Regions from separate parts of the Streptomyces sp. NPDC002779 genome, predicted to be linked through region 1. Evidence: riboswitches for the same ligand, from Rfam matches in the RefSeq annotation. Region 1 holds a riboswitch; the other holds the start of a gene.
What was found. Region 1 has a riboswitch for cyclic di-AMP ahead of ACFYW5_RS04905 (transglycosylase SLT domain-containing protein). Riboswitches for the same ligand answer to the same signal wherever they lie in the genome.
Positions count from the first base shown of each region.

Region 2: another riboswitch for cyclic di-AMP. It lies ahead of ACFYW5_RS09880 (M23 family metallopeptidase); the one in region 1 lies ahead of ACFYW5_RS04905 (transglycosylase SLT domain-containing protein).

Region 1 is NZ_JBIAQC010000001.1:1,068,660-1,076,162, forward strand. Features, by position in the region: gene ACFYW5_RS04880 (flavodoxin family protein) at 1-192, shown strand, start outside; gene ACFYW5_RS04885 (ABC transporter permease) at 189-1,052, opposite strand; gene ACFYW5_RS04890 (ABC transporter ATP-binding protein) at 1,039-2,010, opposite strand; gene ACFYW5_RS04895 (outer membrane lipoprotein carrier protein LolA) at 2,021-3,214, opposite strand; gene ACFYW5_RS04900 (polyprenyl synthetase family protein) at 3,476-4,486, opposite strand; cyclic di-AMP (ydaO/yuaA leader) riboswitch at 5,010-5,217, shown strand; gene ACFYW5_RS04905 (transglycosylase SLT domain-containing protein) at 5,223-5,705, shown strand; gene ACFYW5_RS04910 (HAD family hydrolase) at 5,715-6,521, opposite strand; gene fahA (fumarylacetoacetase) at 6,841-7,503, shown strand, end outside.
Region 2 is NZ_JBIAQC010000003.1:16,139-23,641, forward strand. Features, by position in the region: gene ACFYW5_RS09875 (PrsW family intramembrane metalloprotease) at 1-764, shown strand, start outside; gene ACFYW5_RS09880 (M23 family metallopeptidase) at 860-1,888, opposite strand; cyclic di-AMP (ydaO/yuaA leader) riboswitch at 1,900-2,056, opposite strand; gene ACFYW5_RS09885 (PP2C family protein-serine/threonine phosphatase) at 2,287-3,384, opposite strand; tRNA gene ACFYW5_RS09890 (tRNA-Met) at 3,536-3,609, opposite strand; gene ACFYW5_RS09895 (alginate lyase family protein) at 3,661-4,854, opposite strand; gene ACFYW5_RS09900 (dihydrofolate reductase family protein) at 5,004-6,131, opposite strand; gene ACFYW5_RS09905 (hypothetical protein) at 6,388-7,503, shown strand, end outside.

The sequences.
Region 1 (7,503 bases):
CAGGTGGTCGCCGATCCGCTGATCGGCACGCTCAACAACTCGGCCGCATACATGGGCATGCGCTTCGGCGGAGTGCTGCTCGGCAACGGCAGCAAGCCCGGTGACGTACTCAACGACGCCGACGCGCTGACCCGCGCGAAGACGTTCTTCCAGGGGGAGACCCCGCTCGCGCGCTTCCCCCACGAGAGTTAGGCCGTGATGTCCTTCGCCGTGAACCTCGCCCAGGCCGCCGAGCCGAACACGGCCGCGTACAGGGCCTGGAGGCCGAGGTTCTTGACCAGGTCGTCCCAGTAGACCGGCTCGCGCATCAGGTCGGCGAAGGACAGCCAGTAGTGGGAGAAGAAGTACGGCTGGAGGGCGTCCAGTTGGGGGATCTGGTCGAGGATCTGGACCGTGATCAGCAGGCCGACGGTCGTGGCCATCGCCGCGATGCCGCTGTTGGTCAGGGTGGAGACGAACAGGCCGAGCGCCGCGATCCCGGTGAGGGACGCGGCGACGACCAGCGCGATCAGCAGCGCGCGGCCGAGTCCCTCGCCGAAGCCGATCCGAGTGCCGGAGATCGTCGTCAGGTCCCCCAGCGGGAAGAGCAGCGCGCCCACCGTCAGCGCCGAGACCGCGACCACGAGCGTGGCCAGCAGACAGAAGGCCATCGTGGTCGCGTACTTGGTGAGCAGCAGCCGGGTGCGGCCCGCGGGGGCGACCAGCAGATAGCGCAGGGTGCCCGCGTTCGCCTCGCCGGCGATGGCGTCGCCCGCGACCACGCCGACCGCCATCGGCAGGAAGAACGGCAGTGTCGCGGCGAGCGCGGTGAACACCAGGAACAGGCCGTTGTTGGTGATCTGCGCGACGAACGCGGGACCTTCGCCGCCGCCGGCCGAACCGCCGTCGCCGGTCTCGATCTTCACGGCGACCCCGACCAGGACCGGCACGGCCGCGAGGACTCCCAGCAGGGCGAGGGTGCGCCAGCGGCGCAGGGTCGTCCCCATCTCGTTGCGCAACAGACCGAAGGTCCATCCCCTGCGCACCGGAGCGGTGAGTTCAGCCTGCGACATCGAAGCCCTCTCCCGTCAGCGCCACGAACGCGTCCTCCAGGGAGGCCCGTTCGACCCCGAAGCCACGGACGCGGACGCCCGCGGTCACCAGAGCCGCGGTGAGCTCCGCCAGGTCCCGGTCGGGCGGCTCGGCCGTCACCCGGTCCTCGGCGACCACGACATCACTCGCTCCCTGCTCCTTCAGCACCCGGGCGGCGTCCGCGGTGTCGGGGGTGGTGACCAGGAGCCTGCCGCGCACTCCGGCCGCGAGGTCGCCGACCGCGCCCTGGGTGACGAGCCGGCCCCGGGCCATCACGGCCGCGTGCGTGCACACCTGCTCGATCTCGTCGAGGAGGTGGGAGGAGAGGAAGACGGTCGTGCCGTCGCAGGCCAACTCCCGTATCAGCGAGCGGATCTCGCGCATGCCCTGCGGGTCGAGGCCGTTGGTCGGCTCGTCCAGCACCAGCAGGCGGCGCGGCTGGAGCAGCGCGGCGGCCAGGCCGAGCCGCTGCTTCATGCCGAGCGAGTACGCCCTGGCCTTCTTGGCCGCGGCGGCCGTCAGGCCCACCCGGTCCAGCGCCGCCGCGACGCGCTCGCGCCGGGTGCGCGGGTCGGCGGTCGGGTCGGCGGCGTCGTAGCGCAGGAGGTTGTCGCGGCCGGAGAGGAAGCCGTAGAGGGCGGGGCCCTCGATCAGGGCGCCCACGTGCGGGAGGACGGAGCGGGTGGCGCGGGGCATGGGGCGGCCGAGGACCCGGGCCGTGCCGGAGGTGGGTTCGATGAGGCCCATCAGCATCCGGATGGTGGTGGTCTTGCCGGAGCCGTTGGGGCCGAGGAAGCCGAAGACGCTGCCCGCCGGGACGGTCAGGTCGAGACCGTCCACGGCGAGTTGTCCGCCGCGGTAGCGCTTGGTGAGAGCGCGGGTGACGATCACGCCGTCACCCTGCTCCGGCTTCGGCTCCGCGGCGGACGTGTCGGTCATGGGTGCCTTACTACCCGGCGTTCGCGGCCTTCACCAGCGCGTCCTTGGTGACCGCGCCGACGTAGACCGTGCCGTCGTCGGTGATCAGGGCGTTGATCAGGCGGGTCTTGAAGACCGTGCCCTCGCCGAACGAGCCCTTCACCTTGTCGCCCAGGGAATCCATGAAGCCGCCGAGGTCGCCGCCGACCTCGGAGCCGGAGGGGATGCCCTCGCCGCCGGTGTCGAGGACGGCGATGGAGTTCCAGCCCTCGCCGATGACCTCCGGTTCGCCTTCCGGCTCCAGCTCGGGCGCCTTGGAGTGCTTCTCCTGCTCCTCCGCGGGGGCCTCGAGCGCGTCGTCCTCGGTGACCTTCGCGCCCTTCGGCGGGGTGAAGTCGAAGGTGGAGGCGGCCGGCTTGGCGAAGCTGACGTCGGTGAAGCCCGCGTCCACCACGGCGGCGCCGCCGCTCGACGGGGTGAGCGTGAACTTCAGCGGCATACCGGTCTTCGCGTCGACGGCCACGGTGATGGCGCCGACGGTGGTGCCGGACTGCTTGGGCTTGATGAGCAGCCGGTAGGCGTCCCGGCCCGCGACCTGCGCGGTGCCGTCGACGGTGACGGACGTGGTGTCGTCGACCGACTTCAGGGCCTCCTCGGTGAGGTCCTTGGGCGTGGCCGGGACCTCCTTGTCCGGCTCGGCGCTGTCGGGGGCGGTGCTGTGGAAGACCTCGTTGGAGGAGCTGTCGTAGCCCCAGACGTCCTTGCCGTTGTGGATGAGGCTGTACTCCGAGGAGTTCTCCAGCAGCGAGAGCTTCTGCCGGTCCGGGCCGTCGACGGCGACCCGCAGGGTGTGGCTGCCGGACACCAGCTCGGTGAGCTTGGCCGACGGGTCGGCGGACGAACCGTCCCCGGACTCCATCGCCCCGGACGCCAGCGAGCTCTCCAGACCGCCGAGGTCGGGCAGCCCCAGATCGGTGCTGACCCGCATGGTCCCGGACAGCTGCTGTACGTCGGACTCGGCGATCTTCTCGATGAGTTGCTGTGCGCTGATCTTCGGCAGGTCGGGGTCGCCGGAGTCGGCGAGGGCGGGGACGAGACCGATGGTCGCCGCCGCCACGCCCACCACCGCGACCGGAACGACGTACCGCGCGGCCTTGCGCCGCCCCGAGCGCAGGTCGTCGACCTCGTTCGCGGTCGTGCTGTCGTCGGATTCGTACGGTGCCATGTCTGACTTACCTCCGTCGTCGGCGGCGGCCTGCCAATTCCCGTGCGTCCAGCCCTTAGCCGCCATTCTCACCCGAATCGGTGAGGAGTGGTGTTTTCCGTTGTGACCATCTGACCAAATCGGCGGCCGCGAAGCGTCAGACCGCGGGCTCAACTCCGTGTACACCTGCGGTATGACACAAGAGGGCGGCGCCTCCCCCGACCCGTAGGGGTCGGGGGAGGCGCCGCCGTTTCGCCGGTGGCCCGGAAGGGGGCCGCGCCGCTAACCCGCGCGGTGCACCACCGCGTCGCACAGCTCCATCAGCGCGGCCTTGGCGTCGCACTCGGGCAGGGGCGCCAGCGAGGCCCGCGCGTCCTGGGCGTACCGCACGGTGTCCCGGCGGGCCTGCTCCAGAGCCGGGTGCGCCCGCAGCGCGGCCAGCGCCTCGGCGTGCCGCACATCGTCGGTCAGGTCGGAGTCCAGCAGCTCGCAGAGCGCGATGTCCTCCGCGAGCCCCAGCCGCTGCGCCCGCTCCCGCAGCCGCAGCACGGGCAGGGTCGCGATCCCCTCCCGGAGATCCGTACCCGGCGTCTTGCCGGACTCGCGGGAGTCGGAAGCGATGTCCAGGACGTCGTCGGCCAGCTGGAACGCGACCCCCAGCCGCTCGCCGTACTGGGTGAGCACGTCCACCACCGTCTCGTCGGCGCCCGACATCATCGCGCCGAAGCGGCACGACACCGCCACCAGCGAGCCGGTCTTCCCGGCCAGCACATCGAGGTAGTGCTCGACCGGGTCGCGCCCGTCCTGCGGTCCCGCCGTCTCCAGGATCTGCCCGGTGACCAGCCGCTCGAACGCCTCGGCCTGGACCCGGACGGCCTCCGGGCCGAGGTCGGCGAGGATGTGCGAGGCGCGGGCGAAGAGGAAGTCACCGGTGAGGACCGCGACCGAGTTCCCCCAGCGGGTGTTGGCGCTCGGCACCCCGCGCCTGACCTCGGCCTCGTCCATCACGTCGTCGTGGTACAGCGTCGCCAGGTGGGTCAGCTCCACCACCACGGCCGACGGTACGATCCCCGGCGCGTGGCGGTCCCCGAACTGCGCGCTGAGCATCACGAGCAGCGGCCTGAACCGCTTCCCGCCCGCGCGCACCAGATGCTGGGCTGCGCCCGTGATGAAGGGGACCTCGCTCTTGGTGGCCTCGAGCAGTCCCTCCTCGACAGCCGCCAATCCGGCCTGGACATCGGCTTCCAGAGCCTGGTCCCGCACGCTCAGCCCGAACGGCCCGACGACGGTCACGAGGGGTCTCCTGTCTGCTGGTGTCTACTGGCGATTACGCGGTTTGTCGATAGGTCGCTGCCTTCACTCAAGTCAGCGTATCCGGTCACGTTTCGATCACCGCTGCCGCCCACCCGTCCACGACGGGCGGTATCGGATCACGGTGGTTATGTTTTTGATCACCTGATAAGAACGGATATAGATCGACTTACGTGGAAGCGGTGGAGCGTGTCTCGAGCCGAAGAGACAACCCGCACGGATGTCCGTATCCCCCTCGCGGACGGAACCATGCTGCACGTGCCATGCGCCTTTTAGGTTGATTGCCAGATTTGGCGCGACTTGTGATCACGCGTGATGTGACTCACGCCCCCGAGTCCGCAGGCGCCCCTCAGACTTCCCCCGACACCCCTTCCCCGGCGGCCAGTTGGGCCTTGGCACTCGCAAAGATGCAACCGCCACGCATCCCGCGAACGAAGATCAAAACCCTGGATATGTGAATCCGCTACTTGTTTCGGACATGTGCTCTCGCATACGTTCCCGGCCTGTCGGGCGGACGCCTAATCCTGCCGCCGTCCGGCTCCACCGAGATTCTTCGTACGGCAGGAGCGGGGGAACCAGGTAAGTCGCCGACCCGGAACGTCTTCGGACGCGCCGGTGCGGCTCGGGGTGAAGTCGCGCGCCCTTCGCGGTGCGCGGCCGGGCAGCTCCCGCCCGAACCCGACAGCTCACCTCGCAGGCGCCGGAGAGGAACTTCGTCATGCCTGCTGCCGCTCAGCACCGTCCTGCCCGCACCAGCCGGGTCGCCCGCAAGCTCGCCGTCCTCGGCACCGGAGCCGCCGTACTCGCGCTGCCGCTCCTCGGGGCAACCACCGCCGCCGCGGCCACCCCGACCGTCACCACCGCCGCCTCGCTGGGGTACGCCAACAACCTGGACGGCTGGATCCGCGCGTCCCTCCAGGTCATGGCCCAGAAGGGGATCCCCGGCAGCTACAACGGCATCTACCGCAACATCATCCGGGAGTCCTCGGGCAACCAGTACGCGATCAACAACTGGGACTCCAACGCCGCCGCCGGCACCCCCTCCAAGGGCCTGCTCCAGGTGATCGACCCGACCTTCCAGGCGTACCACGTGTCCGGCACCTCGTGGGACCCCTACGACCCGGTCGCCAACATCACCGCCGCCTGCAACTACGCGGCGCAGCGGTACGGCTCGATCGACAACGTCTTCGGGGCGTACTGACCGGGCCCGTCACCGGAAGAGTCGTTCGAGGACGACGGCGATGCCGTCGTCCTCGTTCGACAGGGTGATCTCGTCGGCGACCGCCCTGAGTTCGGGATGGGCGTTGGCCATCGCCACGCCGTGGGCCGCCCAGTCGAACATCGGGATGTCGTTGGGCATGTCACCGAAGGCGATCGTCCCCTCCGGGCCGAGGCCCAGGTGATCCGCGGCCAGGGCGAGCCCGGTCGCCTTGGTGATGCCGCATGGCTGAAGTTCGACGGTCCCGGGCCCCGACATGGTGACCGTCGCCAGCGAACCCACCACCGAACGCGCCGTCGCCGCCAACTGGTCGTCGGACAGCTCGGGATGGCGCAGCAGCACCTTGCTGATCGGCGCGCCCCACAGGTCGTCACGCCGGCCGACGCGCACCGCGGGCAAGGTGGGGTGCGGCATCAGGTACCCGGGCTCGATCAGGGTGAGCCCGTCGACGCCGTCCTGGTCGACCGCCGCGTACACCTGTCCCACCTCGGCCTCGATCTTGCCGAGCGCGGTCTCGGCCAGCTCCTGGTCCAGGGTGACGGACCAGAGCAGACGGCCCGCGCCGGCGTCGTACACCTGCGCACCCTGCCCGCACACCGCGAGCCCCTCGCTGCCCAGGTCGTCCAGGAGCGGCCGCACCCTGGGCGCCGGCCGGCCGGTCACCACCAGGTGCCGGGCCCCCGCCTCCGCCACCCGCGCGAGTGCGGCCAGCGACCGGTCGGAGAGCGTGTCGTCGCCTCGCAGGAGGGTCCCGTCCAGGTCGGTGGCGATGAGTGAATATGCGATGGGTGCGGCCATGATCAGAGAATACGGACAGGACGCCCCCACGACTCAGCGCGAACCGGACGACCCCGGCGCCCCCCTGCGCCCCACGCGCCCCCTCCAACTCCCTTGTCCTCACCCGTTGCTGGTGACATGAGGGCACTGCCGTGACGCACGGGGCGGAGGGCAGGACGGGGCGGAGCGAGGACCGCGCGACACGGCCGCCAGCAGGCCCGACGCACCTCGGGAACTGATCGTCCCGCTCCCTTGTGCACTGCCCAAGACGGGTGCCCCACCCGTAACGTGTGCGGCGACGACACGGACCCGTGGCACGCACGAGAGTGAGGCAGCACCCATGCCCCCCTTTGATGTCCCCGAGGGCGACCCCTTCGGCCCGCACAACCTTCCGTACGGTGTCTTCTCCCTCCCCGGTGAGGACGGCGAGCGCCGGGTCGGTGTACGGCTCGGCGACCACGTCCTCGACGCGGGCGCGGCGGCGCTGGCCCTGGGTTCCCCGTACGCCTCCCTGCTCGCCCGGCCCACGCTGAACCCGCTGCTGGCGGCGGGCCGCACCGCCTGGTCGGACGTGCGCCGCGCGCTGACCGCCTGGGTCACGGTGCCGTCCCACCGGGAGACCATCGAGCCGCTGTTCCACCCGCTCTCCGCGGTGGCCCTGCACCTGCCCTTCGAGGTCGCGGACTACGTGGACTTCTACGCCTCCGAGAACCACGCCCGGAACGTCGGCCAGATGTTCCGCCCGGACGCCGCGGACTCCCTCACCCCGAACTGGAAGCACCTCCCGATCGGCTACCACGGCCGCTCGGGCACGGTCGTGGTCTCGGGCACCGATGTCGTACGGCCCTCCGGCCAGCGCAAGGCGCCGGCCGACGCGGCGCCCGTCTTCGGCCCGTCCGTCCGCCTGGACATCGAGGCCGAGGTCGGCTTCGTGGTGGGCGTGCCGTCGGCGATGGGCGGCCCGGTCGGCCTCGGCGACTTCCGGGAGCACGTCTTCGGCCTG
Region 2 (7,503 bases), on a different contig from region 1:
CCGGCGGCAGCGGCATCGCCTCCGTGACGGCGGCGACCTTCTTCGTGCGCATCGTCATGTCGCCCTTCGCGCACCCTCTCTTCACGGTCCTCACCGGCATCGGCTTCGGTGTCGCCGCGCTCTCCGGCGACCGCCGGCGCCGGCTGCGGGCCCTGCTGCCGCTGGCCGGGCTGCTGCTCGCGATGGGCCTGCACGCGATGTGGAACGGTTCCTCGGTCTTCGGCCCGTACGGCTTCTTCGCCGTGTACGGGGCGATCATGGTCCCCGCGTTCGGGCTGCTGACGTGGCTGGTGATCTGGACCCGGCAGCGTGAGCTGCGCACCGTGCGGGAGGAACTGCCCGCCTACGCCGTCGCCGGCTGGCTCACCCCGGGCGAGCCCTTCGCGCTCGCCTCCATGCGGGCCCGGCGCCTGGCCCGGCAGTACGCCCGCCGCCGCGCCGGGAGGCAGGCGGCACGGGAGGTGGCGCGGTACGAGGCGTACGCGACCTCGCTGGCGTTCCTGCGCCACCGGGGGCGCCGGGGCCGCGCGGGCGCCGACTTCGTCGTACGGGAGCAGGAGCTGCTGCGGGAGCTGTGGCGCCGCCGGGAGGTCGCCCGCCCGGCCCTGGACCACGCGGCCCGCGCCATCGCCCCGCCGGTGCCGGTGGTGGCGGCACCCTGGCCGATGCACGGCGTCTACGGCTACCCGGCGCAGCCGACGTACCAGCCCTTTCCGGCGTACCCGGCGGGCCCGTACCCCGCGTACAACCCGTACCGGTCGTGAGGGCCGCCGTCGCAAGTACCGCGGACACCAAAAACCGGCAGCCCTGACGTCGGGGGGACGTCGTCAGGACCGCCGGGGTTCTGGCGAGGGCTGGGTCAGGGGTTGAGGCCCTTGCTGCGCAGCCAGGCGAGCGGGTCGATGCCGGAGGAGGAGCCCTCGGGGTGGACCTCCATGTGGAGGTGGGCACCGGTGACGTTGCCGGTCGCGCCCACGCGGCCGATGACGTCGCCCGTGGCGACCTTCTGCCCGACGCTGACGCTGATCGAGGACTGGTGGGCGTACCAGATCTCGGTGCCGTCCTCCAGGGTGAGCACGGTCTTGTAGCCGTAGGAGCCGTCGTACCCGGCGTAGGTGATCGTGCCGGTGTGCACCGCCTTGAGCAGCGTGCCCGTGGGAGCGGCGAAGTCGGCGCCGGTGTGGTAGCCGGAGGACCACAGCGCGCCGGCCTGACCGTAGGTCGAGGTGATGGTGTACGAGGAGGTCGGCAGCGCGAACTGCTTGGCGAGGGCGGCAAGGCGCTCGGCCTCGGCCTTCTCGCGGGCTTCCTCCTCGGCCTTGGCCTTGGCGGCGGCGGCCTTGGCCTTCGCCTCCTTCTCGGCCTCGGCCAGGGCTTCCGCGGCGGCCTTCTCGGCGGCAGCGGCGGCGGCCTCGGCGGCCTTGGTGTCGACCTGCTCCTGCTGCTGCTCGGCCTGGGCCATGATCCGGGCGCGCAGCGCCTCACCGGCGTCCGCGGCACCCTGCCCGGTGTCCGTGGTGGTCATGCCGACGGTGCTGAGCGGGGTGGCCGAGGTCTCGGGGATCTGCTCCGCCGAGTCGTCGGAGATCAGCGGCAGGTCGGGCATGGTGATCGCGACCGGCGGCTTGCCGGACTGGGCGCTGGCCATGCCGCCCGCGCCGACGGCGGCTATGACACCGACGCCGAGCACCGTGGAGCTACGGGCGAGTCCGCCGCCGCGCTGCTTGGCGACGCGGTGCCGGCCGCGTACCGGGCGAATGGATTCCGCGGTGGGGTTCCATTCCTCCCAGGGGCCCTCGTCGGTGCGGTGGCTGCCGTAGGAGAAGGCCTCGTCACTGCGCTGGCTCGGCACGAACGGGGCCTCGGGGGCAGGCCGGTTTGACGCCACGTGGGCGTGCTCCTTTCCTTCCTTCTCGCCTACCGGGTTAGCTGACGGGTTCGGAGCAGGAAGGTCTCCTACGCGCGTATATCAGCCGTTTCTGCGCGGCTGATTACGCCCGATTCACCCCAATGAGTGGTTCCCCGGTTCCCTTGCGGGATTCGGCGCGTGCGCACGGAGCCGCCTCTTGTGACGGCTGGGACGACCGCGCTGCGTTATCGAACGTTAATAGACACGGGCCGCGGATTCCAAGCTGTTCCTCTTGATCGTTAACGACTCCGGCCTGGACTTTCAGGTCACTAGGGCGCCAAAACGGGCGACTTGACCAAGCCTCATGCGTCACACACGTATTGACGGTGCGTCAGTTGTTATGCGGAGGGCTCCCATCCGATCACCGCCCGTGACGATCAGGGTCGGCGCACCGCGAGCAGCGCCATGTCGTCCGCCATCCCCCCTCCGCAGTGCTCGCGCACCTCCTCGGCGAGGGCGCGGATCAGGGCACCGGGGTCGCGGAAGACGCGCCCGGACAAACGACGTTCGGGGTCGAAGAAGACGCCCTGCGCGTCGCGGGCCTCCGAGAGGCCGTCGGTGTGCAGGAGCAGGGTGGTGCCGGGAGGGAAGGGGGCCTCGTCGGCGCGGTCGGGCCAGTCGCCGAGGTCGCTCATGCCCAGCGGGAGGGCGGGCTCACGGGCGCGCAGCGGGCGCACGGTGCCGTCGGGGTGGAGCAGCAGCGGGGGCGGGTGGCCGCGGTTGACGACGCGCACGGGCCCCTCCCCGTGCGGGAGTTCGGCGAGCACGGCGGTCGTGAACCCCTCGACGGCGTCGATCCCGTCGCGCCGCGCGCCCTCCCGGGCCAGCGCCCGCTCCAGCCGCCGCGCGACCGCCTCCAGGCTCGGCTCCTGCTCGGCCGCTTCCCGGAACGCCCCGATGACGACGGCGACGGCGGCGACGGCCCCCATCCCCTTGCCGCGCACATCGCCGACGACGACCCGGACGCCGTACGCGCTGTCCTGCACCGCGTACAGATCGCCGCCGATGTAGGCGTCGGCCTGCGCCGCCTCGTAGCGGGCGGCGATGTCGTAGCCGCCGATCCGCTCCAGGGGTTCGGGCAGGACGGCGCGCTGGGTGGCCACGGCGATCTCGCGCTGGGTGGCGAGCCGCAGATCGCCGCGGCGCACGACGCGGTTGAGGACGACGGCCAGGACGGCGACGGTGATCACGGTGACCACCTCGGTGACCGTGTCCGGGTCCATGCCGAAGCCCAGCCGGATGTGGACGGCGTAGGCGGCGATCAGGGACACGGCCCCGACGGCGATTGTGCCGCTGAGTGCGTAGAACGGGGCGGCCACCAGCGGGGCGGCGGTGAAGAAGGGGATCGCGGTGAAGCCCCGGGGGGTGACGAAGTCGTAGAGGACACCGCCCGCGATCAGCAGCAGCGGGAGCAGGCGGACGAAGGTGCCTGCGGACGACGGGTGCCGGGTCCCGTCCACGCCTGAAGCCCGCACTGCCCGCCTCCCGCCACGTCCGCCGTCCCTCCAGGTTTCCCGGAGCGGCGGCGGGCGGCGAACGGTGTGGGCCGAGTGGATGAGGCGGGGAAACGCACCAGTGGAAAAACACCCAGGGCCGGAACCAATGGTTCCGGCCCTGGGTCTTCAGTAGCGGGGACAGGATTTGAACCTGCGACCTCTGGGTTATGAGCCCAGCGAGCTACCGAGCTGCTCCACCCCGCGTCGTTGACACCAGTGTACGCCATTCGCGGGACCCCCTGCGCACGCGTTTCTTCACGCCCCGGGATTGCCCGCGTGGGTGAGCGTCTCCCAGGCCACGAAGAGATCGTCGGTACCGGCCGGACGGGTCTTCTCGGCGAGCGCGCGGGCCGCGGAGCCGCCGAGGCCGCGGTTGACCGCGACCTCCAGGTCGGGCCCCATGTTCCGCTCGACCCGGCCGCCGCACAGCCAGGCCGGCGCGGGCTCGCCCAGCTGGTGGCGGGCGTGCAGTTCGAGCGCGGCCGTGAGCCGGTCCTCGGCCTCGCCATACAGGTCGACGCCCTGGTGCCGGGCGGTCTCGGCGATGTGCGCGGTGGCGGCGACGGAGTAGCCGACGTGCTGGAAGTTGCGGCAGCTCTCCTGGGTGACGCCGTCCTTGTACTCCGTCTGCCGGAACCAGTACGCCGCCAGCCGCTGCGGGGTGTTCATGCTCGACCCCGCCGGGGTGAGCGGGAGGGGGCCGTCCTTCTCCAGGTAGAAGTAGGCGGGCACGCGGTCGCGGAAGCGGGCGAGGGCGTGGTCGAAGGTTTGGTGGTCGTCGAGGAAGACGGCGATGCCGATGGCGGCGTCGGTGGTGATGAGGTCCCAGTTGCCGTTGGTGTCCGGGGCCTTGCGGGTGACGTGCGGCAGGTGCGCGGTGCGGAGCATCGTCTCGAACCGGCGTACCCGGTCCTCGGGCCAGCCCGCGCCCTCGCTGTGCCGGACGATCTCGGCGGCCCGCGCCCAGGTGGACCCCGACCAGCCGGCCTGCAGCCCGGCGTTCTGCCCGCTGTGCCGCTTCAGCCGCGCCGACCAGGCGTCCATGATCTCCCTGGCCTTCACGGCGTGCTGCCGCTTGCCGGTCACCGTGAACAGCAGGGCCTGCGTGTAGGCGGCGATGGCGTCCTCGCGCTCCTGCACGCACCCGCGCCCGGCCTTGCTCCCGGCGGGACAGTGGACGTCCGCGTACGGCTCGGCCCGGTACTTGTAGGCGCCGTACCTGCTGTCCCGCATCGCGAGGTATGCCTTCAGCCACGGCTGCTTCCCGGCGGTGACGTTCTTGCGCACGGCGGCCAGCTGCGACGCGCTGACGAGGACGCCGGGGTGGGTGAACTCGGCGTCGGGCGGCAGGGCGCGCGCCATGGTGCGGGAGTCGGCACCGGTCGCTCCGCAGGCGGTGCCGAGGAGGGCGACGAGCAGCAGCAGGGCGGCACTTCGGACAGACCTCATGCTGGCAGCCTGGCGCGGTGCGGGGCGGGGCGCAGTTCGGATTGGGCCGATCGGACCCGGGGCGGGCCGATACGGCGGCGGGTGGGGGGTTACGGCAGCGGGTGGGGGTTCACGGCAGCAAGCGGGCGGTTACGGCAGCAGGCGGGCGGTTACGGCAGCAGGTGGGTGTTCGGGGCCTTCGCGCGGGCCTCGAACTCGGGGAGCACCACCACGTCCGCGCCCGCCGACGCCAGCAGCCCGCTGCCGTCCGCGTCCGCCACGAAGGTGTCCGGCTCGCGCCAGGCCGTGACGACCCGGCGCACCCCCGCCCGGAGGATCAGCCGCGCGCAGGGCGACGGGCGGGAGGCGCGGCGGGCGCAGGGTTCCAGGCTGCTGTACACCGTCGCGGAGGCCAGCCGGGGGTCGCTCGGGTCGGTCTTCGCCAGGGCCGCCTCCTCGGCGTGGACCACGGGGTCCTCGCCCTCCCGGGAGTGCCCCCGGGCGAGTTCCGTGCCGTCGGCCGCCACGACCACCGCGCCGACGCTGAACGCCGTCCGCGACGGCGGGCACAGCTGCGCCAGTTCGCAGGCCAGCCTCAGCCAGTGGCGGTCGGCGGCCGTGACCAGCGGGCCCGCCCCGGGGGCCGTGGGGAGGTAGCGCATCAGGACCACGTCCTCGATCCGGCGGGTCTCCACCAGCCGCAGCCGGCCCCGCTGGTACCCGCCGGGCCCGAACAGGCGCGGCGCGGACGGGTCGCCGACGAAGAGGGGGGCCACCACGAGCTGGAGCTCGTCCGCCAGCCCTTCCTGGAGGAGCTGGGTGTGGACCCGGCCGCCGCCCTCGACCATCAGACGCCCGACCCCCCGGCCGTGCAGGTCCGCCAGCAGCCGCCGCCAGTCCAGACCGGCGCCCAGGGAGACCACGTCGGCCGCCAGACCGGCCGCGCGGGCCCGCTGAGCGCCCTTCTCCGTCGTATAGACGACCTTCTCGCCACCGGTGTGCCAGAAGTTCGCCCCCGGATCCAGCTCCCCGCTGCCGCTGACGGTGACCTTCAGCGGGTACTCCGGCCGCCCCGCGGAGACCCGTGCCGCGCGCCGGGCCGGGGAGTTGACCAGCAGGCGCGGGTTGTCGGCGCGGATCGTCCCGGCGCCGACGAGGATCGCGTCGACCGACGCCCGCACCTCGTCGACCCGGTCGAAGTCGGCCGGGCCGGAGAGCAGCAGCCGCTCGGGGCCGGTGTCGTCCAGGTAGCCGTCGAGGGAGACCGCGGCCGACAGCAGGACGTAAGGGAGAGGCATCGACGCTCCAGCGGGGCCGGGTCGGTTTCGTGGGGGTGCCGCACATGTACTGCTCCATCCTCGCCCACCTCCGCGGGTCCCCGGAGCGACGACCGCGGGTGACGGACCTCGCCGAGCGCCAACGCACAGTGACACGCAGGGAGTTGGCCGACCGGACGGCGGACCGGGCCTGCCCCCGGAATGTCTCCCTGACCGCTGGTGCGCAGCCGTTCGACTACGTACAGTGCTGCGCCCGGGGGTGTGACAGGGGGTTGCCGTGGGGCGAACTGTACGTTCGGGCCGGAGAACCGCCCTGCTGTGCGGGGGACTTGTGCTGCTGGGCAGCCCCTGGCTGCGGGAGCCGCTGCTCGATGCCCGGCCGGAGAGCCCGCTGGGCGGCGTGGTCCACCGCGCGCTGTACGTCCCGACCTGGGATCTGTCCCCGAGCTCGGAGGGGGCGAGCGAGCCCCTCTACCTGGCCGGCAACACCGCCCTCGTCCTGCTGCTCACCGGTGCCGTCCTGGCACCGCGGCTGCTGGGCCGGAGCCCCGCCTCCCCGGGGATGCGGTGGCTCGCCGCCTTCGGCGCGGGCATGCTCCTCTCGCTCGCCGCGGCGGCGGCGTCCTGGGCGGTCGTGAAGGCCGACGGCGCGGAGTCCCTGATGTTCTTCGGCGGCCCCTCGGAGGCGGTGATCGTCCACTTCCTGGTGGACGGCCTCGTCTTCGGGGTGCTGCTGGGCGTGGCCCTGGCAGTCGTGCTCGGCGGGACCGGTGCCCGCGCAGCCCTGTCCCGTATCCGCGAACGGAGCAGCACCATGGCACCCTCCGCGCCCTCCGCGCCCGACGTCCCCGGCGGTGGCCTGGGCGCCACCGCGCCCGGCGACACCACCCGCCACCTGTGTGCGGCCGCCTACACCGACCCCGAGTTCACCCGCCGGGTCGTCGACGACGTCCTGCGCGACGAGCTCGGCGCGGTCGCGCCCTCCCCCGGGGTCGACCTGGTGCCCGTCGCCCGGCACAGCCTGGCCGCCCGCCGACTGCACCGGGCCCGCGACCGGCGGCTGGCCGCGATCTACCTGCTGATCGCCGCCTTCGGCCCGCTCTGGCTGGTCTTCGGCCACCTCGCCTTCAAGGCGCTGGCCAAGGCCTCCCGGGCGCCGCGCCGCGTCGTCCGCGGCCGGGAACCGGTGGACACGGGAGCGGCCCTGCGGTGGCTCCTCTCCACGATCGCCGGGCTGCTGCTCGCCGGGATCCTGTGGGGCCGGTTCCTCTCCGCGCTGCCGCTGTCGGGCCCGTGGAGCTGGCTGGCCGGGTCCTACGCGCGGGGCATCCCGCCGCTGCTGGCGGTGATCGGGGGCGGGGTGTGGGCGTACTGGGTGATGGCCCGGGAGGAG